One region of the Citricoccus sp. NPDC079358 genome, then DNA from elsewhere that is predicted to be linked to it. Evidence: riboswitches for the same ligand, from Rfam matches in the RefSeq annotation. Region 1 holds a riboswitch; each other region holds the start of a gene.
What was found. Region 1 has a riboswitch for S-adenosylmethionine ahead of AB0333_RS09240 (LLM class flavin-dependent oxidoreductase). Riboswitches for the same ligand answer to the same signal wherever they lie in the genome.

Region 1 (7,253 bases):
GTGCCTCCGAGCAGGGCCAGGCGGATCTGGTGGTCCACCGCCACTCGGGTGAACCATTCGGGGTCCACGTCCCCATCCCGGTAGGCGAGATCCAGGAAGGTGTCGAAGCCGGCCGGCAGCGGCAGCGCGGCGATCGGCAGCAGCTGCCCGCCAACGGTGGAGTCCTGGTCCGCGACGAGGGACGGCAGCGAGCCGTACTCCGCGAGCCGGCCGTGGGACAGGGAGGCCACCTGGTCGGCGACGTTCCGGACCACGTCCATCTCATGGGTGATGAGGATGATGGACAAGCCTAGGTCGGTGCGCAGGTCGGCGAGCAGGGACAGGATCTGCGCGGTGGTGTCCGGGTCCAGGCCGGAGGTGGACTCGTCCGAGAGCAGAATCCGGGGCCGAAGGGCCAGGGCCCGGGCGATGCCTACCCGTTGCCTCTGCCCGCCGGAGAGTTGACCGGGGTAGGAGTCGGCCTTGTGCAGCAGTCCGACGCGGTCCAGCAGCTCGGCCACACGGTCCTGCATCTCGTGGTGGACCACCCCGAGGTTGCGCAACGGGAGGGCGACGTTCTCGGCCACGGTGATGCGGCGCAGCAGGGCGGAGTGCTGGAAGATCGTGCCGATGGCACGGCGGGCAGAACGCAGCTGGCGGCCCCGGAGCCGGGACAGGTCGCTGCCATCCACCAGGATCTCGCCGCGGGTGGGCTTCTCCAACAGGGAGATGCAGTGCGAGAGGGTCGTCTTGCCGGCCCCGGAGGGCCCGACCACGGCGGTGATGGAGCCTTCCGGCACGGTCAGATCGATGCCCTTGAGCACCTCGACGGTCCCCCCACGCCCGGTGTAGGCCTGGTGCAGGTCGCGGATCTCGATCACAGCGCGCCCCCGTCCCGGGTGCCGGCCGCTGCCAGCCGGAAGCTGGCGCCCCGGTGGTTCTCCGCCAGCCGGTCCCCGCGGCCGAACAGCTTGTGTCGCAGGGTGCCGGACTCGTACTCGGCGGGATAGGCACCGCGGGCCTGGAGCTCGGGGACCACGTGCTCCACGACGTCCTCGAAGCTTCCCGGGGAGACCGCGTAGGCGAGATTGAAGCCGTCCACGTCCGTCTCCTCGGCCCAGTCCTGCAGCTGGTCGGCGACCTGCGCACCGGAGCCGACGAACACCGGCCCGAAGCCCCCGATGCCGACCCATTCGGCAAGTCGGCGGATGCTCCAGGGCTCTCCGTCCGCGGAGGCGTCGGCACCGCCCGAGCGGAAGGTCTCCACGGCGGACTGCACCGCGTTGGTCTGCACGTCCTGACCGATCACATCGTCCAGGCCGTACTGCGAGAAGTCGATGCCCATCCACCCGGACAACAGTGCGAGGGCACCACGGTGGTCCACGTAACGGACGTAGTCGGCGTGTTTGGCGCGGGCCGCCCCCTCGTCCGGACCGGTGATGACGGTGGCAAGGTTGAAGATCCTGATGTCCTTCGCGTCACGGCCGGCCTCCACGGCGGCAGCACGGATCCTGGTCACGGCCTGGGCCAGCTTGTCCCGGCTGGGGGCGGAGACGAAGGCGCATTCGGCGTTCTGCCCGGCGAAGGCTAGGCCGCGCGGGGAGGTGCCGGCTTGGTAGACCACGGGGGTGCGCTGGGGGCTCGGCTCCGTCAGGGCGATGCCCGGCACCGAGAAGTAGGTCCCCTGATGGCCGATCTCGTGCACCCTGGCCGGGTCCGTGTAGACGCAACCGTCCCGGTCCCGGACCACGGCGTCCTCGTCCCAGGAGCCCTCCAGCAGCTTGTAGACGACCTCGAGGTATTCGTCTGCGTGGTCGTAGCGCTCGTCATGGGCCAGCTGGTCCTGGCGGCCCATGTTGCGGGCAGCCGAGGGCAGGTAGCCGGTGACCACGTTCCAACCGACCCGCCCGCCCGTGAGATGGTCCAGAGTGGCCAGGCGGCGGGCGAAGGGATAGGGATGCTCGTAGGCGGTTCCTGCGGTGATGCCGAAACCGAGGTGTTCGGTCACCGCGGCCATGGCGCTGACGAGCAGCATGGGGTCGTTGACAGGCACCTGGGTGCCGGCGGTGAGAGTGGCCTCGTTGGAGCCTCCATACACGTCATAGGTGCCAAGCACGTCGGCGATGAACAGGCCGTCGAAGCGGCCGCGTTCGGCGACCTGGGCCAGATGCGTCCAGTAGCCGATCGTGTTGTAGTCACTGGAGCGGTCCTCCGGGTGGCGCCACAGCCCCGGGGACTGGTGGCCCACGCAGTTCATGTCGAAGGCGTTGAAACGGATCCGGCGCGGGGAGAGCTCAGGCTCGTTCCGCGGCACGGTCACGGGCAGGGTTTCGGGCACGGGGATGCACGTCCTTCCATCGGTCCTGGCGGTAGCACCTGTCCGGATCCCCGGTGGTTGCTGCGGCGTCATCAAGCCAGATCTCTCGGCCGCTCTGGATGGGTCCCTCACAGGTGACCAGATGGCGCAGGACACAAACTAATCCGGAGTCATATATCGACCCTTCGTGCCGCTGGATGGCCGCGGGTCCGGATTTGACCGCAAGAGACTCCGAATATGACGTGACATGACGCGGCGTCAAGATAAGTGACGGTGGAGGAGCGGACCGTAAAACATGCCGTTGAGTAAAACATGCCGTTGACCGGTGCATTGCCCCCTGTGGAGCTGTGGTTACCGGCTCTTCAGCGGTTGACACGGATACCCTGTGCTCTGCTTCACTGGATGAATCAACCATCCAGAGCGGCCGAGAGATCTGGCTCGATGACGCCGCAGCAACCTCCCGTATGACCCGGGAAGGTGCTCATGCCAGAACCGATGGAGCGTGATTCACCGTGACTGCCCTTGCCGAGTCCCTGACCGGTTCCAGCGTCCTCACGGCGCCGCCGGCCCCGACCACCAGCCTCGCGGTGGAGTTCCGCGACGTCGGCCGGTCCTTCCCCGCCATCGACGGCGCACGCACCGTGTTGCGGGACATCAACCTCACCGTGCGCCCGGGCGAGGTCCTGGCCATCCTCGGGGCCTCCGGCTGCGGCAAGTCGACGCTGCTGCGCGCCGTGGGCGGCCTGGACAGCGGCAGCACCGGGCAGATCCTGGTCGGCGGGTCCGCCGTCCGTCCCTATGACTCCCGCACCGCCGTCGGTTTCCAGGAACCCCGCCTCATGCCCTGGCGCACCCTCCACCAGAACGTGTCCTTGGGGCTGCCGCCCGGCATGGGACGGGCCGAGGGCCGCGAGAGCGTCGACCGTTTGCTGGACCTGGTGGGCCTGGCCGAGCACGCCGGCCTCCGGCCCCGGGAGGTCTCCGGCGGCATGGCCCAGCGGACGTCGCTGGCCCGCGCCCTGGCCCGGCGGCCCGGTGTTCTCCTGCTGGACGAGCCGTTCGGCGCACTCGACGCCCTGACGCGGCTACGAATGCAGGATCTGTTGCTGGACGTCCATGCCAAGACCGCCACCACCGTCCTGCTCGTCACCCATGACGTGGACGAGGCCCTCCAGCTGGCCGACCGGATCCTACTGCTCGGCCAGGACCCCGCTCCGGGTTCCGCCCCTGGCGCGACCACCCGCACCGTGGTCACCGTCCCCGGGGAACGGCCCCGGGACCGCGGTTCGGCCGAACTGGCCCGCCTCCGAACCGAGCTGCTCGGCGGTCTCGGTGTGGACGCCCACCGCCGCTAACCGGCCCCTCCTCCTCCGTACCCGACAGATCGTCCGGCGCCCCACCCCTCCGGGCCCCGGACACACCGCACCCCCTCGAAAGGCACCACTATGCGCTCACGCCTCACCTTCTCCGCCGCCACCCTCGCCCTCGCGGCCCTCGCGCTCACCGGTTGTGTGGCCGGCGAGGGATCCGGTGGTCAGGCCGCCGAGGCCGGCGCCGGTGGCAACGGCTCCGGCGGCGAGCTGAACATCGACTTCGCCACCTACAACCCGCTCTCCCTGGTCATCAAGGAGAAGGGCTGGCTCGAGGAGGAGCTCTCGGAGGAGGGCGTCACCGTGAACTGGGTCCAGTCCGCCGGGTCCAACAAGGCCAATGAGGCCCTGCGTGCCGAGGCCATCGACGTGGGCTCCACCGCCGGTTCTGCCGCCCTGCTCAGCCGCGCCAACGGCACCCCGATCAAGACCATCAGCCTCTACTCCCAGCCGGAGTGGTCCGCCCTGGTCACCACCGCGGATTCGGACATCACCGAGGTCACGGACTTGGTCGGCAAGAACGTGGCCGCCACCAAGGGCACGGATCCCTACTTCTTCCTCATCCAGGCCCTCGGTGAGGCCGGCGTGGACGAGTCGGACGTGACGGTGCAGAACCTGCAGCACGCGGACGGCAATGCCGCCCTGAACAACGGGTCCGTGGACGCCTGGTCCGGGCTGGACCCCATCATGGCCGGGGCGGAGGCCGAGGGAGCCGAGCTGTTCTACCGCAACATCGACTTCAACACCTACGGCTTCCTCAACGCCACGGAGTCCTTCCTCGCCGAGTCCCCCGAGCTGGCCCAGACCGTGGTGGATGTTTACGAGCAGGCCCGCGAGTGGGCCCTTGAGAACCCCGAGGAGACCGCGGCCATTCTCGCCGAGGTGGCCGGCCTCGAGCAGGACGTGGCCACCACCGTCATCGAGGAGCGCTCCAACCTGGACGTGGACCCGGTGCCCGGCCAGGCGCAGCTGGATGTCCTCGAGGTCGTCGGCCCGATCCTCGTGGAGACCGGTGACGTGGCCAGCCAGGAGAATGTGGACCGGGCCCTGGCCGAGCTCCTCGAGCCCTCGTTCGCCGAGAAGGCAACCCAGTGACTACCACCGATTGGATCGACACCTCCCGCCTACCGGACCGGCAATCGGCCGGTGACGGCAAGCCCTTCGGCCCGCCGGCCGGGCAACGTCCCGGGATCAAGGGGGCCCTTTCCACGGGAGCCGGGCGGGCCGTCGTCGGGCTGCTGCTGCCGGTGGTGCTGGTTATCGCGTGGTGGGCCGCGACCGCCGCCGGGCTGTTCTCGCCGGTGCAGCTGCCCTCGCCCTCCTCGGTGGTCAGCGCGGGGATCGACCTGGCCACCGACGGATCCCTATGGCACCACATCGCCATCTCGGTGCAGCGCGTCCTGCTGGGCTTCGTGATGGGCGGGGTCCTCGGACTGGTCATCGGTTCCATTCTCGGCCTGTCCGCCTGGGCCGACGCCCTGCTCGCGCCTCTGATCGGCGCCATCCGCGCGGTGCCGTCGCTGGCGTGGGTGCCACTGCTGATCCTCTGGATGGGCATCGGCGAGGACTCGAAGGTCACGCTGATCGTGATCGGGGCGTTCTTCCCGATCTTCACGAACGTCTATGCGGCGCTCAAGCACGTGGACCCTCACCTGGTGGAAGCCGGCCGTGCCTTCGGCTATCACGGCCTGCGCCTGCTGCGGACCGTGCAGCTACCCGCCGTGGTGCCCTCCGTGTTCTCCGGCCTGCGGCTGGCCCTCGCCCAGGCGTGGCTGTTCCTGGTCGCCGCGGAGCTCATCGCCTCCTCCATGGGCCTGGGATTCCTGCTCACCGACTCGCAGAACAACGGCCGCACCGACCGGCTGATCCTGACGATCATCCTCCTGGCCGTCATCGGCAAGCTCACGGATGCGATCCTCGGCCTGGTGGAGCAGCGGGCGATCCGCCGCTGGTCCTGACCTCCGATCTCACTTTGCGGGCCATGCTCGATGGTGTGCGAGGGACACCACCAAGCATGGCCCGCAAAGTGCTGTTGGCCTGAGGGTCCTACAATGACCGCCGTGTCCTCTTCTGAGCCTTTCCGAGAACCGTCACGACATCCCACCACCGCCGCAACCCCCGCGCACTCGCGTTTTAGCGAGAGTCCCCGCGACTCTGAGTCGAAGACCCTCCGCGCCGCCGGAACGTGGACCGGCCAGCAACAGACGCGGGTGAGCGTCCGCGAGTTCGAGTTCACCGTGGATGAGCCCGAGGCGGTGGGCGGCCGCAACGAAGGTCCTACCCCCATGGAGTACCTCGCCGGGGCAGTGGATGCCTGCATCACCGTGACCGCGGAGCAGGTTGCCTCCCGGCGTGGCCTGGAGCTGACCGGGATCAACACGTATTCGCTCGCCCGGCAGGACCGCCGCGGCCTGGCCGGCACCGCGGACGTCCAGCCGTACTTCCACACCTTCCGGCTGCAGCTGGCCATCGGCACCCCCGAGACGGACGCCACGGCCCTGCGGGACTTCGCGGCCGCCGTCGAGCACTCCTGCCCCGCAGTGAACCTGCTGCGGGACGCGGGCGCGGGCCTGACCGTGGCCTGGACCTTCGCCGGGCGAACAGTGGACCATGACGCCGAGGCCGCCTGCAACTGGGCCCTGGGCTATCAGCCGCGGATCGGCCCAGTGGACGCCCCGGAGCCCGTGTTCACCTGCGAGAACGCCGACGCCGGCCGCGGGACCCCCAGCGGCGCCGCTCCGGGCACACCCGGCCCGGGCACCGACGTCGTGCCGGGTGCCGGCAGGGGGCCCTGCGTATGACCGCCGCCGGACTCTGGACCGTGGCGCTCGCCCTCGCCTACACCGCCTGGCTCGTGGTCGGCGGCCGACTCATGCTCCGGCGCCAGGAGACCGGCAAAGGCGGATTCTTCGTGGGCGGGCGCTCCTTCGGGCCGTGGACCGTGGCGTTCTGCATCACCGGGCTGTTCTCCGGTTCCTCCTACATCGCGATCGTGGAACTGAGCTACCGGACCGGGATCTCCGCCGTCTGGTACGGCGTGGCGGAGACGGTGCAGATCCTGTTGATCGCGCTGCTGCTGGTCAAGCCGTTGCGGGAGAAGCTCGTGGTGACGGTCACCGGGATCATCGGGGACCGCTTCGGCCGTGCCGCGAAGGCCATCGGCTCGGTCATCACCGGGCTGACGTTCCCCATGTACTCCGTGGCCACCACCATCGCGTTCGCCTCTGCCCTGCACGTGGTGACGGACCTGTCCCTGCCGCTGTCCGTGGCCGCGACCGCCGTGGTCCTCCTGGCGTTCCTCTCCGGCGGCGGGATGCGCTCGGTCGGCTTCAGCCAGACCATGAACGTCATCATGATCGGGCTGATGTTCCTCGTCGGCGTCTGGGCCCTGCTCGCCAACCCGGGCTTCGGCGGCGCGGACGGGCTCGTGGCCCGCGCCTCCGCGGCACCCGAGATGCTCGACCTCTCGAACGCCGGGGTGTCCCTGATCGTGGCCTGGTTCGGCACCTTCATCATCAACGTGCCCCTGGCCCAGGCGGCCTTCCAGATGTCGATGTCCGCCCGCACCCCGGAGGACGGCCAGCGGG
Region 2 (7,253 bases), on a different contig from region 1:
CGGGAGTCGTGACCCGGGTGGACTCCGGAATCGAGGACTACGGCGACCTGGCGGGCAAGACCACCTCCATCAACGCACTGCGGACCCTCGGGGACCTGACGCTGATGGACCTGGCCGAACAGGGCGGTTCCGATCCGGCGGACGTGAAGTTCGCGGAGATGCCGTTCCAGGACATGCCGGCTCAGCTCGAGCAGGGGAACACGGACGCCATCTGGATCCCGGAGCCGTTCCTGACCACCGCACTGGAGAGCCCCGACAACAAGCTTCTCGGCTACTCGTTCCGTGACTCGATCGAGGGCATGCCGACCATGGTCACGTTCACCTCGGGGACCTTCGCCGAGGAGAACCCGGAGACCGTGGAACAGTTCCAGGCGGCCATCACCGAGGCGCTCGCAGCCACGGACGAGAACAACGATGCGGCCAAGAAGCTCCTGCCGGAGTTCATGAACCTCCCCGAGGACGCGGCAACGGCCCTCAAGCTCGACGAGCTCGGAGGAGAGGTCCGCGAGGACCAGATCCAGGCCATCGGCGAACTGGCCGTGAAGTACGGGTTCATCGACCAAGAACCCGACCTGGACTCCATGATCGTCAAGTAGGTCCGAGCACTCTCGGCGAGCATGGGTATGGAAGAATAAGGGGTCGTTCGAACGCCACCCGGGGCAGCGGGTGAGCGCGGGGTCGTTGAGACCGTCAGCCGCCGCGTCCGGATCACAGTGAGTGTTAATACAGCCGACCGCCACCGCGCCCTGGGGCGCTGGAGGCCTCGGCAAACCACCGCCCAAGGACCCCACGTGAACTCTTCCGCACCTGCCCCTCAGCACGTCCCCGCCCGCTTCGCCCCCACCGGCACCGGCCTCTATGCCATCTTCACGGCGGTCATGGCCGTCGTGCTGATCCTGTCCAACCTCGGGGCCTCCAAGGGCGTGACCTTCGGGCCCATCGTCACGGACGGCGGGTTCTTCCTCTTCCCGTTGGCGTACATCATCGGAGATGTGGTCTCCGAGGTCTACGGATTCAAGGCCTCCCGGCGTGCCATCGTCACCACGTTCGCCCTCTCGGTCTTCGCCGCGCTGTGCTTCTGGGTCATCATCGCCCTGCCCGGTGCCGAGTGGTACGACGGCCAGGATGCCCTCGTCCGTACCCTGGCGCCCGTGCCCCTGATCGTGCTCGCCTCCCTGCTCGGGTTCCTCGTCGGCCAACTGGCCAACTCCTGGCTCATGGTCCGCCTCAAGCGCCGCTCCGGCGAACGCCTACTCTTCGGTCGGCTGGCAGCCTCCACCCTGGTGGGTGAGTTCCTGGACACCCTCGTGTTCTGCTCCATCGCCGCCGGCGTCATCGGCATCACGGACCTGCCGACGTTCCTCAACTATGTCCTGGTGGGCTTCGTGTTCAAGTCCGTCGTCGAGATCGTCCTGTCCCCGGTTACCATGTGGGTCATCGGCCGGGTCAAGAAGGCCGAGCCGGCCTACGCCACGGTTCCCGAGGCGTAGGGAACCGAGACTTCACGCAGCCTCGGTCACCGGGGAAACTGGGCCGATGGCCCACCCGAAGATGTACGACGACGGCGACCCGCACTTCCAGCGCGTCCGCGCCTTGGCCTTGGCCCTTCCCGCGGCGGACATGAAGGTCTCCCACGGGCGGCCGGCGTTCTTCACCCAGAAGGTCTTCGCCTACTACGGGGCCTCGGTCAAAGACTCGGATAACACCCGGGATAGGTCCCGTCCGGCAGCCGCCGGGGACGGTTACGTCCAGCACCCGCAGGCGGTGGTGATCAAACCCGAGGAAGCCGACATCTCGTTCCTGGAGCAGGACCCGCGGACGTTCCGACCGGCCTATCTGGGACGCTCAGGCTGGTTCGGCATCGACGTGGACGGGCTCGATCCGGCCCAGGACGAAGGATGGGATGAGATCGCAGAGTGGCTCGAGACGAGCTATCGGCTCACCGCTCCGCTCCGGATGGTCAGGGATCTTCCACTGCGGGAGTGAGTGGACGTGCGTCTCACCGCATCCCGCAGGGGCAGTGAGGGAGATTTCGTGGGCCGGTGCGGGGACGGAAACACCGCAGAAACGCACGCTTCCTAGGTTGGGGGGTATGCCCGCCCCTCACCCCTGGAGTGATGTTCCATGTCCTATGTCAGCCCGCCAGACTTCGTGAAGCACATGGTCGACGCCGGTGAGTCCAAGGTCTTCATGTCCACCCGGGACACCCTGATCCGCTCGTTCATGGCCGGTGCCATCCTGGCTCTCGCCGCGGCGTTCGCCATCACGGTGACCGTGCAGACGGGCGATGCCCTCGTCGGTGCGTTGCTGTTCCCGGTCGGATTCATCCTCATCTACCTGCTCGGTTTCGACCTGCTGACCGGTGTCTTCACCCTGGTCCCGCTGGCCTGGATCGACAAGAGGCCCGGCGTGACCATCGGCGGTCTGCTGCGCAACTGGGGCCTGGTCTTCGTCGGCAACTTCGCCGGAGCCTTCCTCGTGGCCGTCATGATGGTGGTGACCATGACCTACGGCTTCCAGACCCCGCCGAACGAGGTGGCCCAACAGATCGGCTCCATCGGCGAGGGGAGAACCGTCGGCTACGCCGAATACGGTGCGGGTGGCATGCTGACCCTCTTCATCCGCGGCGTGCTCTGCAACTGGATGGTCTCGACCGGTGTGGTCGCGGCCTTCCTGGCCAAGGACGTCGTGGGCAAGGCCCTGATCATGTGGATGCCGGTCATGCTCTTCTTCTACATGGGATTCGAGCATTCCATCGTCAACATGTTCCTCTTCCCGGCGGGCCTCATGCTGGGCGGTGAGTTCTCCATCATGGACTACCTCGTCTGGAACGAAATCCCGACCGTGCTCGGTAACCTCGTGGGCGGCCTCTCCTTCGTGGGCCTGACGCTCTACGCCACCCACTACCGCACGGCGGCCAAGCGTCAGCCGAAACTGCCGAGCCTGTCCGACCACGCCGTGAGCCGCTGACCATGGACCCCATCATGCATAAGGCGCACGCTGCCGACCTCGTCAATGCCGCACGCATCCGTGCCGGTCTCACCTGGGCGGGACTCGCCGCCGCCATCGGAGCCGCACCGGTGTGGACCACGGCCGCGCTGCTGGGACAGCACCCGATGACCGCGGCCCAGGCCGGCGTCGTGGTCGAGATGCTCGGTCTGGGCGACGACGTGGCCGAGAGCCTGCAGCAACAGCCGGACCGGGGCAGCGACCCGGCCGTGATGCGCGATCCCACGATCTACCGGTTGATGGAGGCCATGTCGGTCTACGGGCCGGCGCTGAAGGCCCTGATCCACGAGGAGTTCGGGGACGGCATCATGAGCGCCATCAACTTCAAGGCAGACGTTACCCGCCGTGCCGATCCGGACGGCGACCGCGTGGTCATCACCTTGGACGGCAAGTTCCTGGACTACCGCTGGTGACCGACCAGCACTGACCTGTCCAGGCCGTCACAGACCGTCATCTGAGGCGGCCGGGGACGGTCGGGCCGGCATTTCGGCACGGAACCGGGCGCAGATGACGCCAGGCCCCTGAACATGACCCGAGGCTTGGCGGCCGCGAGCTGACTGCCTAGGGTCGAGAACAGAATCACGAGATCCGGTGCTAAGCCCTGGCTGGCCGGACGGCAACCCTCTCACCGTAGTGGGGTGCTCCAGGTGATGATTCGGCCTCCGGAAACCACCGCGGGGCAAGTACGGCACCACCGTGAATGCGTGTCCCGGCCGTCAGGCTATGACGACGCCGTGTTCCGGGCCAACGCCATTCCGGTGTGCCATGGCTGACGGGGACACCCATGACGGACACCACTCACCTCGAACACCGCACCGCGCCTTCCAGCCTGCCCACCTTCGATGAGCTGCGGGCAGCCATCGGCCCCGCCGGGCCGACGGACGCCCAGCTCACCGCGCACTTCGCCCCGGTCTTCGCGGCCGTTGCGGCGGGATCGGCACAGCGCGAGCAGGATCACGAGCTGGCGTTCGCCGCTCTAGAACATCTCCGCGGCGCGGGATTCACGCGGGTGCGGCTCGGCCGCGACCACGGGGGCATCGGGGCGAGCCTGCCGCAACTGGCCGATCTGCTGGTGGAACTCGCCGCCGCGGACTCCAACCTGCCTCAGGCGCTGCATGGGCACTTCATGTTCACGGAGCAGCACGAGAACGAGCCCCAGGGCGCGGTCTCCGAGTGGTGGCTGGCCGAAGTGGCGGCCGGGAAGATCTTCGGCAACGCCCTGGTGGAGCTGCCGCCGTCAGCAGGCCGGCGTCCCGTGCACTGGATCGACGCCGACCCGGACACCGTGCAGGCGGCTGCCGCCACGGGCACCACGGAGGTGGCCCGCCTGACGGGTGACAAGTTCTACTCCACCGGGGCCATCTTCGCCGACTATCTGTTGGTCTCCGCAGTCCGTCCCGGGCTCGAGGAGGACGGTCCGATCTTCGCGATCATCGACGCCCGTGATCCTGGGGTGCAGCGCATCGACGACTGGAACGGCTTTGGCCAGCGGCTCACCGCCTCCGGTACCACCACCCTGGACCACGTCCCCGTGCGGGCCCAGCGGACCCAGGAGTTCAACGTCCCCACGGGCGTGCTGGCCTACACCGTCCTGTGGATCGTGCTGGCGGCCACCCAGGCCGGGATCGGCGCCACCGCGCTGGCCGAGATCACCGCGTTCGTCCGAGGTCGGCGTCGTACCTATGACCACGCGACGGCGGAGACGCCGGCGGAGGACCCGCTGGTGCACCAGGTCATCGGTGCCGTGTCCGCCAAGGTGGGCTCGGCCCGGCACATCGTGCGGGGCGCCGCGGCCGTGGTGGAGGAGTCCTTCCTCCAGGTCCGGGGCCACACCGACCTGGAGGACCCGGTAGTGCTCCAGGCCCACGCCCGGGCCAACATCGCGCTGTCCGAGGCGACGCTCGTGGTGTCCGATCTGATCCTGGAGGCCACCAACCAGATCTTCGAGTCCGGCGGGGCCTCGGCCACGGATGCCAGCCGGCAACTGCACCAGCACTGGCTCAACGCCCGGACGATCGCCAGCCACACCCCGCTGATCTACCGCACCCAGGCCGTAGGCGACTACCGGATCAACGGTGCCATCCCGCCGTTCCACTCCACGGCCCGCAACTCCGCCGCCGCGGAGGCCGCCACCCCATCCACCACCGAAGGAGCATGATGACCACCACCGCCGAGCGCACCACCGCGCCCTCCTCCGCCGCCTCCACCGGAAGCGAACCGTCCGGCCAGGCCTACCGGACCGTCCGGGAACGGCTGGCCCCGGTGTTCGCCGCCATCGCGGACAGCGCCGCCGAACGGGAGGCCGAGCACATCATCGACCGCGACGCCGTCCGGCGGTTGGCCGCGGCGGGGTTCACCTCCCTGCGGGTGCCGGTGGAGTACGGGGGTGCCGGACTCTCCTTCGCGGAGCAGGCCCAGCTGATCGTGGAGCTGGCGGCGGCGGACTCGAATCTGGTCCAGGCCCTGCGTGCGCACCTGATCAATCAGGAGAACGTGCTGGGGCACCCGGACCCGGTGTTCCGGAACCGGTGGCTGCGCCGCCTCGGGGACGGGGCCGTGGTCGGCAACGCCGTCACGGAGATCAACAACGCTGTGGGGGAGGGGACCACCACGCTGGTCCAGGACGCAGAGGGCACCTGGAGGCTCAACGGCACGAAGTACTACTCCACCGGGACGCTCTACGCCGACTGGATCATCGTGGCGGCCGTGGACGCCCAGGGTGAGGAGATCGCCGCTACGGTGTCTGTGAACGCCCCCGGGATCACGAGGCTGGACGACTGGGACGGCTTCGGCCAGCAACTCACCGCCTCCGGCACCACGGTGTTCGAGAACACGCCGGTCGAGGCCGAGGAGGTCTACACCGGCGGCCTGGATGACGGCACCCGCGTCGCCACCGGCCAGGCCAGCTGGCAGTTCCTGCACCTCGCGGCGTTGACCGGCATCGCCGAGGCCATCGTGCGGGACGTCAGCGCGTACGTCCGCGGCCGGCGTCGTTCTTTCAGCCACGGGACCGCGGAGCTGCCGCGGGATGATGCCCAGGTGCTCCAGGTGGTCGGCGAGCTCTCCTCCGCCGCGTTCGCCGCGCGGGCCGCCTTCGAATCGGTGGTCTCCGCGCTGGGCGGCGTCCTCGAACGGGAGGCCGCCGGTGAGGACCTGCCGGAGGAGGACACCAACGCCCTCTATGTCCGCGTCTACCAGGCCCAGCAGGTCATCGCGAAGAACGTCCTGGCCGCGGCCACCCACCTGTTCGAGGTGGGCGGCGCCTCGGCCCTGAGCCAGTCGAGGCGACTGGACCGGCACTGGCGCAATGCCCGCGTGCTGGCCAACCACAACCCCCTGATCTACCGGTCCCGCCTCCTCGGGGACTGGGAGGTCAACGCCACCCCGCCGGCCCGTTCCTACCGCATCGGCTCCGTGCCGAACGCCCAGTGAACCCGAACCCCGATCAGCATCCAGGAGTACCCATGAGCACCGAGAACACCACCCCCGCCCACATCACCCCCTCCCACACCGCCCCGCGCCCGCTGCGCTTCAACGCGTTCGTGATGAACACCACCAGCCACATCCACCACGGCCAGTGGCGCCGCGAGGATGCCGGCCAGACCGAGTTCACGGACGTCAACACGTGGATCAACCTCGCGAAGACCCTGGAGGCGGCCAAGTTCGACGCGATGTTCTTCGCGGACGTGGTGGGCCACTACGGCGATGCGGACGCGGACTACTCCGTGTACGTCAACGAGGGCCTGCAGATCCCGTCCAACGATCCGACCGTGCTGCTCGGGGCGCTCGCCGTGGTCACCGAGCACATCGGCCTGGCCACCACCTCGAATGTCTTCCAGTCCCACCCGTTCCAGTTCGCCCGCCAGCTCTCCACGCTGGACCACCTCTCCGGCGGCCGCATCGCCTGGAACATCGTGACGGGCACGCAGGACAACGGTTCGCGCAACTTCGGCCTGCCCCGGCTGACCGACCACGCCGAGCGCTACCGCTGGGCCGCGGAGTACATCGACGTCACCTACAAGCTGTGGGAGGGATCGTGGGACGAGGACGCGGTGGTCAAGGACCGCGCGGGTTCCCGCTACTCGGACCCGGAGAAGGTGCACAAGATCCACCACGTGGGCGAGCGCTACTCGGTGGAGGGCCCGCACCTGCCCTCCCCGTCCCCGCAGCGCACGCCGGTGCTGTTCCAGGCCGGTTCCTCCGCCTCCGGCCGTGACTTCGCCGCCCGCAACGCCGAGGCCGTG
Region 3 (7,253 bases), on a different contig from region 1:
CTCGGGGCGAGGCGGCGGTTCCCGAGGCATCGGCCTCGTCCTCCGGGGAGACGGTGCTTCCCGGTGCGGCGGGGTGCTCCCGGACCCCGGCCGTCACTTCTCCTCCGTCCAGGCGCCGTAGAACAGCGGGCGGGCCTCGGCGCTGAAGCCGAAGTCGTGGACGGTGGGCTGCACCGCGAAGATCTGGGAGTCCTTGATCAGCGGCACGCTGTAGGCCTCATCGATCACGTGGTCCTGGAGATCACCGAGGATCTCCTCGCGTTCGGCGGGGTCCGTCTCCGTGGCCTGGGCCTCGAAGAGCTCCTCCAGCTTCGCGTCCCCGGAGGGCAGGGCGAATCCGTTGGTCCCCTCCGGGTCCCAGGAGGTCCTCAGGGTGGCCCACGGGGCCGGGTAGGGCCACCCGGAGCGAGTGGCCGCCACGTCCTCCGCGGCGTAGGCGGCCGAGACCTGCGAGTAGTCGGCGTCCCGCAGTTCGAGGTTGATGCCCAGCTCCTTCAGCTGGGCCTGGACCAACTGGTACAGCGGGCGGGCGGTGCTGTCATAGACGTCGATCACCGTGATCAGGTGCAGCTGCTCGCCGTCCTTGACCCGGTACCCCTCGGCATCACGTTCCGTGTAGCCGGCCTCGTCCAGCAGCTGGTTGGCGTGGTCCGGATCGTACTGCAGGGTCTCGCTCGCATCCTGGAACCCGAAGGCGTCCTCGGTGACGATGCTCTGCGCCACGTCCCAGTTCTCCGTGTAGAGGTCCTCGACGATGCGCTCCCGGTCGATCCCGTCCCGGATCGCCTGCCGGACCCGGACGTCCTGCAGGGCGGGGATCTGCTGCTTCAGGATCCACTGGTTGGTGGCCCCCAGCCCCTGGGCGGAGATGATCTGGGCCCCCTGCTCCGCAAGCTGGGTCTCGTCACTGGGCTGGATGTAGCGGATGGCGTCCGCCTGCCCGGAGCGGAAGGTGCCGATGCGCACGGTGTCATCCGTGACGGCGCGGACCACCACCCGGTCCAGGTAGGCCTCCCCCTCGTGGCCGACGCCCTCGGGCGCCCAGTCGTAGCCCTCACGCTTGGCGAAAACGATCTCCTCGCCGTACTTCTCGCTCTCCACCACGAAGGGGCCGCTGCCGATGAGCCCGGTGATCTGCTGCTGCTCCTCCAGTGAGGCCTCGATGGTGGCATCGGCCACGAGGGAGGCGGACCAGCCCGAGAGGACGTCGAGGAACTCGGCGTACGGGTGCTCCAGGGCCACCGTCACGGTGTCCCCCTCCGATTCCACGGACTCGACCGCGGGGAACTGGTTGTTCGGCTGGATGCCCTTGGCCTCGTCCCCGTCGGCCTGCCACTGGAGGTTGCGTTGCACGCTCGCCGCGTCCAACGGCGTCCCGTCCGAGTAGGTCACCCCCGGGCGGATGGTGAACTCGTAGGTCAGGCCGTCCTCGGAGACGTCCCAGGACTCGGCGATGTACGGGAGCAGTTCCCCGGTCTCCGGGTCCTTCCAGACGAGCCGGTCGGTGACGTTCTCCACGTAGGCACTGTCCTGCCACGTCCCGGCGCCCTGGAGCTGGGTGGAGCGGGAGGCCTCGGCGTCGAGGTACGTCAGGGTGCCCCCCTCCTTCTCCACGGGTCCGGTGGAGGCCGTCTGACCGGCCGGGCTGCAGGCGGCGAGGGCCAGGGCCAGGGGCGCCGCGGCCAGCCACAGCGTGGTCCGGCGGGATGTTCTGGCGGGATGGTTCTGGGTGGTCATGACTGGTTCTCCCCGGTGATGGTGGGTTGGCGTGCTTCGATGAGGTGCCGTGTCGAATGGGTGATGAACGGCCCGTGGGTCTGGATGTGGTCATGCAGGTCCTTCAGCCGACATCGGTGGTGCGCCACGGTGAATCCGGGCACCCACCAGATGACCTTGCGCAGCAGGTAGACCACGGCGGCCACGTCATGGATCTCGATCCTCAGCCGAGCCCTGCGGAGGTCGACGACCTCCAGTCCTGCCGCCCGCGCGTCGTCCGCCTCCGCCTCCGGGTCCCGCACGTGGCGGGCGCCCGGCTGGGGGCCGAGGAAGAACTCGATGAGTTCGAACGCGCTGGCCGGGCCCACGTGCTGGGCGAGGTACGTGCCCCCGGGCTTCAGGACCCGGGCGATCTCCTCCCACCAGAGGCTCGCGGGGTGCCGGCTGGTGACCAGGTCGAAGGCCGCATCGGCGAACGGCAGCGGCGGCTCATCCGGGTCCGCCACCACCACCACGCCGCGGGGGTGGAGCCGGGCGCTGGCCCGTGCGAGGTTCGGCGGCCAGGACTCCGTGGCCACGGCGGTCGGTGGGAACGTCTCGGCCTGCGCCAGGACCTCCCCGCCGCCGGTCTGGATGTCCAGGGAGGCGGAGGCGTCCCGGAGCTGACGGGCGAGCTGGCCGGCGTAGCCCCACGGAGGCCGTTCCTCTGTGGCCCGGCCCTGCAGCCAGGAGAAGTCCCACCCGGTCACGTCCGCGGATTCGCCGGCCTCGAGCAGTTCCTCAAAGGTGGCGGCCATGGTCAGCGTCACCCCGACCGGCATTGCCTGCTGGCCCGGCTTGGCCCTCTGGGGCCTCCTGGGCGTCCTGGCCCTCCTGGACTGCCGGGGCGCCCGCCGGCCCCTTGCCGCCCCAGAGCGCGAACTCGCCGGTCAGCAGGTACTCGCCGACCGCCCGGGCCCGGTACTTCGCGGGGTTGTGGCTGGCGATGGTGCGGGCGTTGCGCCAGTGCCGGTCCAGGCTCCGGCTGGTGCTCGTGGCCGAGGCCCCGCCCACCTCGAAGATCTCGGTGGTGGCCCGCTGCACCAGCTCAAGGACCACCAGCTGCGCCTGGAATACCTCCCGGGCCAACTGTGCGGATTCCTCCGCCAGGGACGCCACCTCATCCTGAGTGCCTTCCCGGGCCCCGTCGGCGGCCTTCCGCGCATACGCGTCCAGCGCCGCCACCTGCCCCAGCACGATCAGCCGGGCGGCGTGGGCCTTGGCGGCGACCTCCCCGACCACGGTCTGGACCACGTCCTCCTCCCGGGGCGCCAGCTCGCCCCGGTGGGCGAAGGTCCGCCGCCGGGGGCGGACATAGTCCATCGCGTCCTGCACCGCCGACTGGGCCACTCCTGCCGCCACCAGGAGCAGGATCACCTGGAAGAGCCCGACCCCGAACCCGGCCTGCGGATCCTCCGGCTCGAAGGCGCGGATGTCCTGTGGGTCCACGGGCACGTCGGTGAGGGTGAGGCCGCCGCTGGCGGTCAACTGTTGGCCGAAGCCGTCCCAGTCGTCCGCCACCCGCACCCCGTGGTGGGAGGCGTCCACCAGCACCGAATGCCGCGTCTCCCCTCGGACCGCGGACAGGGAGATCCAATCCGCGTAGATGCTGCCGGTGGTGTAATACTTCGTACCGGTGACGGTCCACCGCCCGCCGCGCTCCTCCAGCCGGGTGGTGATCTCCGTCAGCTCGTTGCGCTCCGAGGCAGCATTGCCGATCAGCGCCCCCGCACCGATCCGACGCAGCCACTGATCGCGGTGGTTCCCGGGGGGCCTCAGCAGCAGCCGCTCCAAGAAGGCGATGTGGCCGCGCAGCAAGTGCGCGACGTTCGAATCGGCCGCGGCCAGGTCCACCAGCAGGGCAGCGAATTCGCTCAACCCCACGCCTCGGCCTCCGAACTCGAGGGGGACCCGCAGCGCGGTGAAGCCCGTCTGCTTCAGCTCCTCCACCACCAGGAACGGCAACTCCCGAGACCGCTCGCGCTCCACGGCACCCGCGCGGATACGGGAGAACAGGGGTGCGAACTCGGCGCGGATCTCCTCGGCGCTCGCACGGGCCGGCGCCGGGGTAGGTGAAACAGTGGTCATGGGTGCCCTCTCGGATGGCCTCGCCGAGCAGCGATCATCCAGGGATGTCTTCGGCAGGCTGTACTTGCCGGTCACCGCTGCGGGCCGGCCGAATCATCACCTGGTGCACCCCACCACAGCGAGAGGGTTGCAGTCCGGCCAGCCAGGGCTTCGCACCGGAACTCGTGATTCTGGGGACGAGGCTACGAACTCACGGTCCTGTCCGCATCACCTGATTAATCTGACGACTTCTACGCTCCGGTGTGCGCGAAGACCGCCGAGACCACGCCATAGGTCGTCATGGGAGGTCATCTCTTCATGACCTGGCCTGCCACGTCGTCCGAAACCGGCCAGGCTGAGCCCTCAGGCCTCGGCCTCCTGGCGCGAAGCCCGCGCCAGCCGTTCGACGAGCTCGTCCGGGATCGGCTTGCGCGGCGAGAAGGTGATGCCGGTCTTGGTCGCCTTGAGGCCGGCGGCCGCGATGTCATCGGCATGTGCGGAGAGGGCGCCCGGCAGGAGATACAGCCCGCACTGCTTGCTGAACGCCGCATAGCTCGCGACGACCGTGCCACCGATGCTGAACCCCGGCATGTTGTAGGCCACCATCTCCTCCGCCTCCGGCAGAGTGCGGGCCAGGATCGAGCGTAGGCGCTGCAACTCCGGCCGGAACGGCTCGGGTGCCGCTGCGATGTAGGCGTCGTGGTCGGCGATCGTCGTCATGGGCGTGCCTCGCTCCTGGTGTTGTCAGTGGTCCAGATTCTCGCTCCCGGAATCCCGGGCCGTCCATGGTCCTGTGGCCGAACGCCCGCCCGGGTCACATCTGCCTGGCTGCTTCGGGTCGGTCCCCTGCGCCGGACCCCGCCCGGCGATAATGATCGCATGCCTTCCGCTGACGAGCTCCTGGGTGCACGCGCCGCCACCGCACTGACCCGTTCCATCCGGCGGGTCGTGCCGGGGACGGACCTGCATTCGTTGCCCCGAGCCGCGGAGTCGCTCGACGGCCTCGCCCTCCGCGAGCGCGCGGACCTGCTACGGGAGGCTCTCCTGGTCGACCTCCCGGGCGACTATCAGTCACTCGCCCACGTCATCCGTCAGGCGCGGGACAGCAGCTCGGATTTCTCCGGCTGGCTCATCTGGCCGGTCACCGGTGCGGTCGCCGCCCGGGCCGTCCAAGAGAACACCGCAGCAGCGTTCACGGACGCCATGGCCCTCCTGGCAGAACTCACGGGCCGGCTCACCTCGGAGTTCTCCCTCCGCACCCTCCTGCGTCACGACCTGGACCGAGGACTGGCGATCATCGCCGTGTGGACGGATTCCGCGGACGAGCACATCAGACGCCTGGCCAGCGAGGGCACCCGCCCCTACCTCCCCTGGGCGGTGCGCATCCCGGCCATCACCGCCCATCCCGGCGTGACCGTGCCCCTCCTCGAGGCTCTGTACCGGGATCCCAGTGAGTACGTCCGGCGTTCGGTGGCCAACCACCTCAACGACCTCAGCCGGGATGCCCCGGACCTCGTTGTCTCGACGGCCCAGCGATGGCTGGCGGACCCTGGTCCGCAGACGCCTGCGCTGGTACGCCACGGTCTGCGGACCCTCCTCAAGAACGGCCACCCAGGGGCACTGGACCTGCTCGGATTCGGGCCCGTGTCCGTCGACATTGACGGGCCGCATCTCACCGAGGCCCGGGTGCCCTGGGGCGGAGAGGTCCGCTTCACCGCGGTGGTGCGCAACGTCGGCCCGGAGCCCGCTCGTCTCGCCATCGACTACGTGATCCACCATCGCAAGGCCAACAGCACCCTCAGCACCAAGGTCTTCAAGCTGACCACCCGGACCCTCCAGCCCGGAGAGGAGATGGCCGTGAACCGGTCGCACTCCTTCCGGGCGATCACCACCCGCCGCTACCATCCCGGTGGCCACGCGGTCGCCCTGCAGGTCAACGGGATCTCCACCCTTCCGGTGCCCTTCGAACTGTTACCCGCGGATCAGGCCCTCAGCCTTTCTTGAGGACCCGGGAGGCCAGGTGGACCCTTGGCACCCGTCTCGGAGCCGTTTATCCGGGTGCCGCCGCTCAGTATCATGGGAGCATGCCGCGGCGGGTGGAGGACTTTCGGGGGCTCACACAGAGGAGCCGATTGCGGCTGCTGCACGCGGTGCAGCGCCTCCCGGGCCGGCTCCTGCAGGAGCTCGCCGAGGAGACCGGCCTGCCGCTGAACACCGCCCGCGACCACCTCCGGGTCTTGGAGGGTGAGGGGCTCGTCGCCAGGGCTCCCGTCGAGACCGGCCGGCGGGGCCGGCCCCCGAACGGATACTCCCCCGTACGCCGCACCGAGCACAGCCTCGTGGCGGAGCAGCGAGCCCGGGCGGCCCAGGAACGGGGCGAGGTCCTGCGCGGCCTGGATCCGGAACTCGACCACCGCGACGTCCTCGGCGACGAGGCGGTGCACCAGCTCGACGCCCTCTACGAGCACCTGGAGGACGCCGGCATGGAGCCCGAGGTCGACGAGCGTGACCTGACGATCGGCCTGTTGCCCTGCCTGTACGAAGAGATGATCGACGCTGAACGGCCGGCGGTCTGTTCCGTGCACGCCCGGCTCGTGCGGGACCAGCTTGAACAGGTCCCGGGACCGCTGGAGTTGCGCCGCCTGCATCCCTTCGTCGGCCCCGAGCGCTGCGTGCTTGTGCTCGGACGCCACGGCGAGGCGGCGCCGTCGTCGCGCCCCGGCGGTGTCGAGGCCGATCGCGACGATGCTGAACTGGAGCGGGCGGCCGTGCGGGCGCTGCGGGCGCTGCCCCCTGAAGACGGGGATCAGGCGGGCGACTGCGCCCAGAGGTCCGGACCGAACACCTCGTAGTGGATGTTCTCGCTCGGCACGCCCTGCTCGATCAGCGCACGCCGGGCACTCTGCATGAACGGCAGCGGTCCGCACATGAACACCTTCGCTTGCTCGGGCAGTTCGACGTCGGACAGGTCCATGAATCCGGACTTCGCCGGATACAGCGTCGGCGCAGTCTCGGCGTCCTTCCGGTACCAGTTCTGGGCCCGCGCGTCCGGCATGGCAAGCACCTGCCGGCGCAGACCGCTATACAGGGCGTGGTGCACGTGGGACTTGTCGGCGTGGAAGAGCCGCACGGTGCGTCCGGGCTGCCGACGCGAGAGGTCCTCCATGATCGCCGCCACCGGGGTGATGCCGATGCCCGCGGAGACCAGCACCAGCGGGGTGTCGGATTCGTCGAGCACCACATCACCTGCGGGTTGCGAGACGTCGAGGACCGTCCCCGGTTGCGCGTTCTCGTGCAGCCAGCCGGAGACCTGGCCGTCCGGTGCGCCGTCCACACCGTGCACGCGCTTGATCGTCACGCGCAGCGAGTCGCCCCGGGGTCCGGAGGAGATCGTGTACTGCCGCGGCTGGCGGCGCCCGCCCGGCAGGTCG
Region 4 (7,253 bases), on a different contig from region 1:
CGCGGCGGAGCCTCGTTCGTGTCCAGGATCGTGCTTCCGTGGTTGTCCGGACGGTGGCGGCGGCACCACCTCGTGCTCGTGTCCCTCTTCGCGTCCGCCGTGGCCCTGGGCTTCGTGCCCCCGGCCCTGGAGGGGTGGCACGCCGTCTGGCTGGCCGTGGTGCTCATGGCGGTCGGCGGTTTCGCCCTGGGCATCGGGCAGCCGCTGACCATGTCCTTGGTGTCCCAGGCCGTGCCCACGACGTGGCGCGGACCAGCACTGGCGTTCCGGCTGGTCGGCAACCGGGTGGGTCAAGTGGCGATGCCGGTGGTGGCCGGACTGGCCGCGGCACCCCTCGGGCCTGCCGGTGGCATCTGGTGCGCCTGTCTGATCCTGGCCGCTTCCGGCACGGAGAGACTGGTCTCCGGCCGGAAGCGCTAGCAGGACCTGAACGGGAACAGCGGCTGACTGGGCCTAGGCTGTGACGCCTGAGCCTTCCTCGTCCTCGTCCTCGTCGTCCCGACCGGCCCACTCGGAGTCCTCGTCCGGCTCGGCAGCGCCGCCTGAGTCATCGGAACTGCCCTCCTGGTAGTCCGGGACGCCGTTGTAGTCCTCGTCCCCGTCCAGCAGGAAGGTGTCCCGGCGCAGCGGGTCGATCGCATCCAGTGAATCCGGGTCATCGGAGGACCCGTGGTCCGTGGTCCCGTCGCGGCCGTCAGCCGGCTGCTCCAGGTCGTTCTCGGGCTCTTCGATGAATTGCTGTTCCAGATCGTCTTCGTAGCGGGCCAACTCGAACCTCCTGAATCTCGGGCGGCCCTCCGGCGGACAATCCGTCCAAACGGCCGCATCGTCCGGTCAGTCTAGTGCCGACGGCCGCCGCGGGGCACGGCCGCCAGGGCGAGGGCGATGAGGGCGATCATCATGAAGCCCACCCCCGCGAACAGCCACAGGGTGGACCCGGTGTGCGCGGTCCGGTCGGCGGCGGCCACGGGCTCCGCGCTGCCAGTGTCCTCGGCGGCGTTACCGCTGGGGAAGTTCCCGCCGCCGGGACGCGACGTCATGCCAGCAGAGATGCCGGCGACGAGCTTCTCGGCATCCGCCACGGCCCGGACCGGGCAGGCGATGGCGGTGTCCCGGATGATGTTGCTGAGCTTCTGTGCGCTCGACGCCTCGGCCGTCGGTTCGGAGGGTGATCCGGTGCCGTCTGGTGTCTGACTCTCGGAACCGCCGCCGTCCGCGCCGTCGCCACCCGAGCCGCTGCCGCCTGCATCTGCGGAGGCTGAGCCGCCCGGGGCGGCGCCGTTGCCGCCGTTCCCGTTGCCGCCGTTCCCACTGCCGGGGGGCCCGGTGGGCGCACCGCTGCTCGGGCTCAAGCCGCCTGGTGTGGTCGGATTGTGGCTCGGGGCTGGCGCGGGGGCCGACGTCGGTGTTCGGGTCGGCGTGCCCGACCCGCTGGTCGGCTCGGGGCTGGGGTCCGGGGCGGAACTCGTGGGATTCGGTGTGGGGGCCGGGCTCGTCGGGGTGGGGGTGACTGTGGGTGGGGGAGTCGGGGTGGGCGTGGGGCTCGGTCCGGGTTGCACCACGATCGAGATCTCGCATTCGGACGTACCTCCCCGTCCATCGTCCGCGGTGACGGTGACGCCGTCACCACCACGGGCATCGGTGGGCGCCGTGTACGTCACCACGTGTCCCTCTACGGTGGCCTCACCGCCGAGCCAGGATCTCCCCGCGCTCAGGGTGATGGTGTCCCCGTCCGGGTCTAGGACCACGATGCGGACGGATTCGGTGTCGCCGGCCTCGGTGACGAGACCGGGGCAGTCGATCTGGGGAGGCTGATTGGCGCCGGAGGGGGGTGAGGGCGACGGGGAGGGGGACGGCGGTGGGGGTGCGGGGGCCGCGGACTGCGTGGGGCCCAGGGAGTCGCTGGGGGAGGGCACCGGGGTGGCCTGAGCGGTTCCGACCAGTCCGGTGAGGAGGGCGAGGGTGCCGGCGGTGGTGGCCACGGTACGTCCGAGGAGGCGGAGAGCTCGACTCGGGGAGGCGTGGCCAGGAGAGCGTCCTGCCGTGGTGGTCATGCTCCGCCCCCCGTTGGTTGGCACTTGACCCCGTGTTGCCCGCCCTGTCCAGCAGAACGGGCAACACCGGCTAACTGTGATCATACCGTGATCTACAGGGATGTCCACATCACGGAAGCGTCACAGTTTGGGGAGTCGTGCCCGGCCAGGTCAGACGGCGCGACCCTCGGGGACGGACACGAGCGAGGGATCATCGGTGACGACATGGCCGATGGCCGCGTCAATGGCACCCAGGGTCGCCTGGTCCAGGGTGAGGTCCAGGGCCTTGACGTTCTCGGCGATCTGCTCGGGGCGGGACGCTCCCACCAGGGCGCCGGCCACGTTGGGATTGGACAGGACCCAGGCGATCGCGAGCTGGCCCATGGTGGCACCGAGCCCGTCCGCGATCGGACGCAGCTTCTGGACGGCGGTGAGGACCTCATCCGTCATCTTGCTGGCCATCGAGCGCGCTCCGCCCTTCTCGTCCGCTCCGCGGGATCCCTCCGGGGCCTGTTGGCCGGGCAGGTACTTGCCGGTGAGGATGCCCCCGGCCATGGGGGACCAGACGATCTGGGACAGTCCAAGGTCCTCGCAGGTCGGGACGACCTCGGCTTCGATGACGCGCCACAGCATGGAGTACTGGGGCTGGCTGGAGATGAGCTGGAACCCGAGCTGGGCGGCCATGGCATGGGCCTCGCGGATCTTGTCCGCCGGCCATTCGGAAACGCCGATGTAGAGGGCCTTGCCGGCGCGGACGATGTCCGCGAACGCCTGCATGGTCTCCTCCAACGGGGTCTCCACGTCGAAGCGGTGGGCCTGGTAGAGGTCCACGTAGTCCATTTCCAGGCGCTGCAGGGATCCGTTGATGGACTCCATGATGTGCTTGCGGGAGAGGCCGGTGTCATTGTGGCCCTTGGGGCCGGTGGGCCAGTAGACCTTGGTGAATACCTCGAGGGACTCCCGGCGTTCGTTCTTCAGGGCCTCACCCAGGACGCTTTCCGCCTTGGTGTTCGCGTAGGTATCCGCCGTGTCGAAACTGGTGATGCCCTGCGCCAGGGCCTCCTTCACACAGGCATGGGCCGTCTCATTCTCGACTTGGGAGCCGTGGGTGAGCCAGTTGCCGTAGATGATCTCTGAGATCTTGAGCCCGCTGTGGCCCAGGTAACGAAATTTCATGGTTGTACCCTAGACCGGATTCCGCCGAGGTGGGGCGCTGACATGGCGCGTTGGTCACAGCAGAACGGCCACCGTCCCCGAGGGGAGGGTGGCCGTTCTGGAGCCTGAAGGGTTCAGGCGAGCTCGATCAGAGCGGGCGGACTGCCGCAGCCTGCATGCCCTTGGGGCCCTGCTGGGACTCGAACTCGACCTTCTGGTCTTCCTGCAGTTCGCGGAAGCCATTGCCCTCAATGGCGGAGAAGTGAACGAAGATGTCAGCGGACTGATCATCCGGGGAGATGAAGCCGTAGCCCTTCTCTGCGTTGAACCACTTGACGGTACCGGTAGCCATGATGGGCCCTTTCCTGAGGTTGTAAACCCGTCGGTCTTCCAACGGGGGCGAAGCGGCGTGTGCGAAACCGCTTCCTACAACGCTCCGAACGGCCCGAGGGCCAACCGGTCCGCAGTGGTGACGGACTTACTGCTACTACTACTTCTGAGACACATAATACGGGAGATGCCGCGGAACTGAAGCCCCCATTTTTCCCGGTGCGCATTCTTTTCCCGGTGTTCATCTGAGTCCGTCATCGGCCCAGGAGCTCACTCGGGATCGAGGCCGGGATCGAAGCCGGGATCACGAAGGACAGAGTCGTGCTCTGGGACGGCACGGCTGCGGAGCCGGTCCAGCTGGCGCCGGTCGCGCTTGGTGGGTCGGCCGGCGCCGCGGTCCCGGCGAGGCACGGCCAGCAGTTCCCGTGGCACGGGTTCCGGGGAGTGATCGAGGTAGTGCCGGACCGCCTCGGGGGCGCCGACCCGCTTGGCCACCAGGCCGGTGACTTCGAGGATCCGCTCTCTGCCCGGAAGGCGCAACCGGATGGTGTCGCCCGGCTTGACCGGTTGGGCGGCCTTGGCGGGCTGCCCGTTGAGGCGGACGTGACCGGCCCGGCACGCCGTGGTGGCGGCTGACCGGGTCTTGTACATGCGCACGCCCCAGAGCCAGGCATCCAAGCGGACCGGGCCGGCCGGCGTCGTGCTCGAGCCCGAACCCGAACGCCGCGCGGACGGAGTGACGGAAGGCATGCCGGACATCCTACCTCCGGGCCGCACGCCGGCACCGAGGTCGCTTTGCGGGCAGAAAACAGTACTCTTCTCTGCCCGCAAAGCGAGGGGTCGGGTTACTGGTTGCCCTCGGCGGTGCGCAGGTTGCGGAAGGCCGAGCGGTGGAACACGATCGGCTCGTGCTCTGCGGAGTGATCGTGCACGCCGTGCACCTCGAGCAGGACGATGGTGTGGTCACCGGCCGGCAGCTCGGAGTAGACGGTGGTGTCCAGCCACAGGGCGGCGCCGTCCAGGAAGATCGCGCCCTCATCCGTGGACCGGATGTCCAGGCCGGCGAAGCGGTCCCCCTCCTTGGAGGCCAGCTGACGGCAGACGTCGGTGTGGTCCTCGCCGAGGATGGAGATCCCGATCCGCTCGGCCTGCTTCAGCCGGGGCCAGGTGCGGGAGGTGTTCTGCACGGCGAAGGAGACCAGCGCCGGCTCCAGGGAGACCCCGACGGTGAAGGACGAGGCCACGAGGCCCTCCTTCGCACCGTTGGCGACGCCGGCGAGCGCCGCCACGCCGGAGGGGAAGTGGGAGAAGGCCGAGCGAAGGGTCTGTACGGACAGGTCTCGATCGAGGTCACTGTCGAGGTCGGTCTGCTGCAGGTCGTGGGTAGCCAGGGCGGTCATGGTGGGTCCTCCGTCCGAAGGCGCATCTGCACGGCGGCACGCCACGGGAGGCTCCCGATCGGCACCAGCAGAAACGCGGTACTTGCCCGCCGGGGCATCCGGTAGGCCGAATCCTCACCTGGAGCACCCCACTACTGCGTGAAGAGGGTTGCCGTCCCGCAAGCCAGGGCTGTAACAGCGGGAACTCGTGATTCTGGATCCAGACTAACGACGGACGTCCGGAACGGTCAAAGGGTTTCTCGAACTATGAACCCCCGTGACCAACGCGCCCCCGCCACCGCCGCCTCCCACCCCCGGGGTGCGGCGGTCGCGGAGGAGCAGGCAGCAGGTCAGCGGAAGCGCAGGGAGACGGCCTCGCCGTGGGCCGGCAATCCTTCTGCCGTGGACAGTGCGGCGATCTTGGTGTCCAGTTCCTTCAACCCCGTCTCCGTGTAGCGGATGAGCTGCTGCAGGCGCAGGAAGCTCACCGTGTTCAGCCCGGAGGAGTAGCGGGCGGAGCCGCCGGTGGGCAGCACATGGTTGGAGCCGGAGGAGTAGTCGCCCAGCGGAACGGGCGCGTGTGGGCCCACGAACACGGCACCGGCATTGGTCACCCGGCGGGCCGTCTGCAGGGGGTTCACGGTGTGGACCTCGAGGTGCTCGGCGGCGTAGGCGTCGGCCACGGCCAGCGCCTCGTCCAGGGTCCCCACGAGCAGGATCCCGGACTGCGGGCCGCCCAGAGCCTGGCGGATCTGCTCCTCGTGGAAGCTCCCCGGCACCTGCCGCTCGATCTCCGCCGCCACGTCCCGGGCCAGCTCGGGTGAGGTGGTGATGAGCACCGAGCCGGCCATGGGATCGTGCTCGGCCTGGCTGATGAGGTCGGCAGCCACCCACCGGGCATCGGCGGTGCCGTCGGCCAGCACGGCGATCTCGGTCGGCCCGGCCTCCGCGTCGATGCCGATGGTGCCGAGCAGGGCGCGCTTGGCGGCGGCCACGAAGATGTTGCCCGGCCCCGTGACCATGTCCACGGGGGCACACACGCGAGTGCCGTCGTCGTCCGCCACGCCATAGGCGAACATGGCCACCGCCTGGGCGCCGCCCGCGGCGTAGACCTCATCCACGCCGAGCAGCGAGCACGCCGCGAGGATGACCGGGTGCGGGAGGCCGCCGAAATCCTTCTGCGGCGGGGAGGCGACCGCGAGCGAGGCGACCCCGGCGGCCTGGGCCGGGACCACGTTCATCACCACGGAGGAGGGGTAGACGGCGCGGCCGCCCGGAACGTAGAGGCCCACGCGGTTCACCGGGACCCAGCGGTTCTCGACGATGGCACCTTCCCCGAGGTCCACCTCGGACCCGGAGGGAATCTGGGCGGCGTGCACCTTGCGGGCTCGGTCGATGGACTCCTCGAGGGCGGAGCGGACCTCGGGGTCCAGGGACTCGAGCGCCTCGGCGAGCTTCTCGGCCGGCACGGCCAACGACGGCGGCCGGACCCCGTCGAACTGCTCGCCGAGATCCAGCACGGCTCGGGTCCCCTCGGTGCGGACCCGGTCCAGGATCGGCAGCACCTTCGGCACGGCGGCGGCCACATCGACCTCGGCGCGGGGGAGCACCGTGGCGGGATCGTAGGTGCGGCCGCGCAGGTCCGTGGTGGCAAGCATGGGGTGGCTCCTGTGATTCCGAGGGTTCGGCTGGTTTCGGTGGTCCAGCGTCCATTCTCCCCCCGTTCAGGAACGTCTGAGCACCAGATGACAGACTGGGGCCATGCCCAGTTTGTCCTCCTTCACCGATCTGTTCACTGATCCACTCTCCAGTCCGTCCACCTCGATCCTCGCCTCCGGCGCGGGACCGGAGTCCGCATCGACGCCCGACCCGAGCGGATCCCCGGAGAACATGCAGGACAGCGTGCGCGAGGGTGCCGAAGGGGCCGTCGACTCGCTCGGACCGTTCTGGGGGATGCTCTCCACGGTGGCGATCTCCGTGGCGTTCGCGCTGGCCGTGCTGGTGGTCGCCTGGCTCCTGGTCAACGCCCTGCTGCGCCGCAAGCCCCAGCTGCGCAACCAGGTCGCCCGGTGCCGGGTCCCGGTGGCGCTCGCCGCGGTGCTGCTGGCGGTGCGGATCGCCCTCGGACTGACCGCCGCCACGTACGCCTGGTTCAACGGCGTGAACTTCCTGCTGATGGCCGGCATCATCGGCTCCCTCGCCTGGCTGGCGCTGCGGGTGGTGCGGATCGTCGAGGAGCGATTGCTCGGCAAGTATGCCTCGGAGGGCGTGGACGACCGCCGCGACCGCAAAATCCGCACCCAGACCGTGCTGCTGCGGCGCGTGATCCAGGCCGCCGTCATCGTCATCGCCGTGT

Region 2: it holds a riboswitch for S-adenosylmethionine, as region 1 does, so the genes downstream of both, AB0333_RS12150 (acyl-CoA dehydrogenase) here and AB0333_RS09240 (LLM class flavin-dependent oxidoreductase) in region 1, are expected to answer to the same signal.
Region 3: it holds a riboswitch for S-adenosylmethionine, as region 1 does, so the genes downstream of both, AB0333_RS07490 (acyl-CoA dehydrogenase family protein) here and AB0333_RS09240 (LLM class flavin-dependent oxidoreductase) in region 1, are expected to answer to the same signal.
Region 4: it holds a riboswitch for S-adenosylmethionine, as region 1 does, so the genes downstream of both, AB0333_RS10410 (flavin reductase family protein) here and AB0333_RS09240 (LLM class flavin-dependent oxidoreductase) in region 1, are expected to answer to the same signal.

What each region holds. Positions count from the first base shown of each region.
Region 1 covers NZ_JBFBLI010000006.1:61,441-68,693, reverse strand. Annotated here, with positions in the region: gene AB0333_RS09245 (ATP-binding cassette domain-containing protein) at 1-860, opposite strand, end outside; gene AB0333_RS09240 (LLM class flavin-dependent oxidoreductase) at 857-2,317, opposite strand; SAM riboswitch class I at 2,331-2,422, opposite strand; SAM riboswitch class I at 2,705-2,798, shown strand; gene AB0333_RS09235 (ABC transporter ATP-binding protein) at 2,809-3,651, shown strand; gene AB0333_RS09230 (aliphatic sulfonate ABC transporter substrate-binding protein) at 3,742-4,761, shown strand; gene AB0333_RS09225 (ABC transporter permease) at 4,857-5,624, shown strand; gene AB0333_RS09220 (OsmC family protein) at 5,877-6,467, shown strand; gene AB0333_RS09215 (sodium:solute symporter family protein) at 6,464-7,253, shown strand, end outside.
Region 2 covers NZ_JBFBLI010000009.1:102,591-109,843, reverse strand. Annotated here, with positions in the region: gene AB0333_RS12175 (ABC transporter substrate-binding protein) at 1-596, shown strand, start outside; gene AB0333_RS12170 (queuosine precursor transporter) at 792-1,490, shown strand; gene AB0333_RS12165 (MmcQ/YjbR family DNA-binding protein) at 1,537-1,986, shown strand; gene AB0333_RS12160 (formate/nitrite transporter family protein) at 2,125-2,970, shown strand; gene cynS (cyanase) at 2,985-3,422, shown strand; SAM riboswitch class IV at 3,587-3,701, shown strand; gene AB0333_RS12150 (acyl-CoA dehydrogenase) at 3,794-5,167, shown strand; gene AB0333_RS12145 (acyl-CoA dehydrogenase family protein) at 5,164-6,441, shown strand; gene AB0333_RS12140 (LLM class flavin-dependent oxidoreductase) at 6,474-7,253, shown strand, end outside.
Region 3 covers NZ_JBFBLI010000004.1:261,364-268,616, forward strand. Annotated here, with positions in the region: gene AB0333_RS07475 (ABC transporter permease) at 1-97, opposite strand, end outside; gene AB0333_RS07480 (ABC transporter substrate-binding protein) at 94-1,737, opposite strand; gene AB0333_RS07485 (class I SAM-dependent methyltransferase) at 1,734-2,513, opposite strand; gene AB0333_RS07490 (acyl-CoA dehydrogenase family protein) at 2,497-3,843, opposite strand; SAM riboswitch class IV at 3,899-4,013, opposite strand; gene AB0333_RS07495 (DUF1801 domain-containing protein) at 4,186-4,542, opposite strand; gene AB0333_RS07500 (DNA alkylation repair protein) at 4,702-5,826, shown strand; gene AB0333_RS07505 (helix-turn-helix domain-containing protein) at 5,907-6,674, shown strand; gene AB0333_RS07510 (globin domain-containing protein) at 6,629-7,253, opposite strand, start outside.
Region 4 covers NZ_JBFBLI010000007.1:61,060-68,312, forward strand. Annotated here, with positions in the region: gene AB0333_RS10380 (MFS transporter) at 1-420, shown strand, start outside; gene AB0333_RS10385 (hypothetical protein) at 454-768, opposite strand; gene AB0333_RS10390 (Ig-like domain-containing protein) at 840-1,982, opposite strand; gene AB0333_RS10395 (aldo/keto reductase family protein) at 2,205-3,209, opposite strand; gene AB0333_RS10400 (cold-shock protein) at 3,337-3,540, opposite strand; gene AB0333_RS10405 (RNA-binding S4 domain-containing protein) at 3,789-4,268, opposite strand; gene AB0333_RS10410 (flavin reductase family protein) at 4,364-4,918, opposite strand; SAM riboswitch class IV at 4,992-5,111, opposite strand; gene hisD (histidinol dehydrogenase) at 5,248-6,555, opposite strand; gene AB0333_RS10420 (mechanosensitive ion channel domain-containing protein) at 6,659-7,253, shown strand, end outside.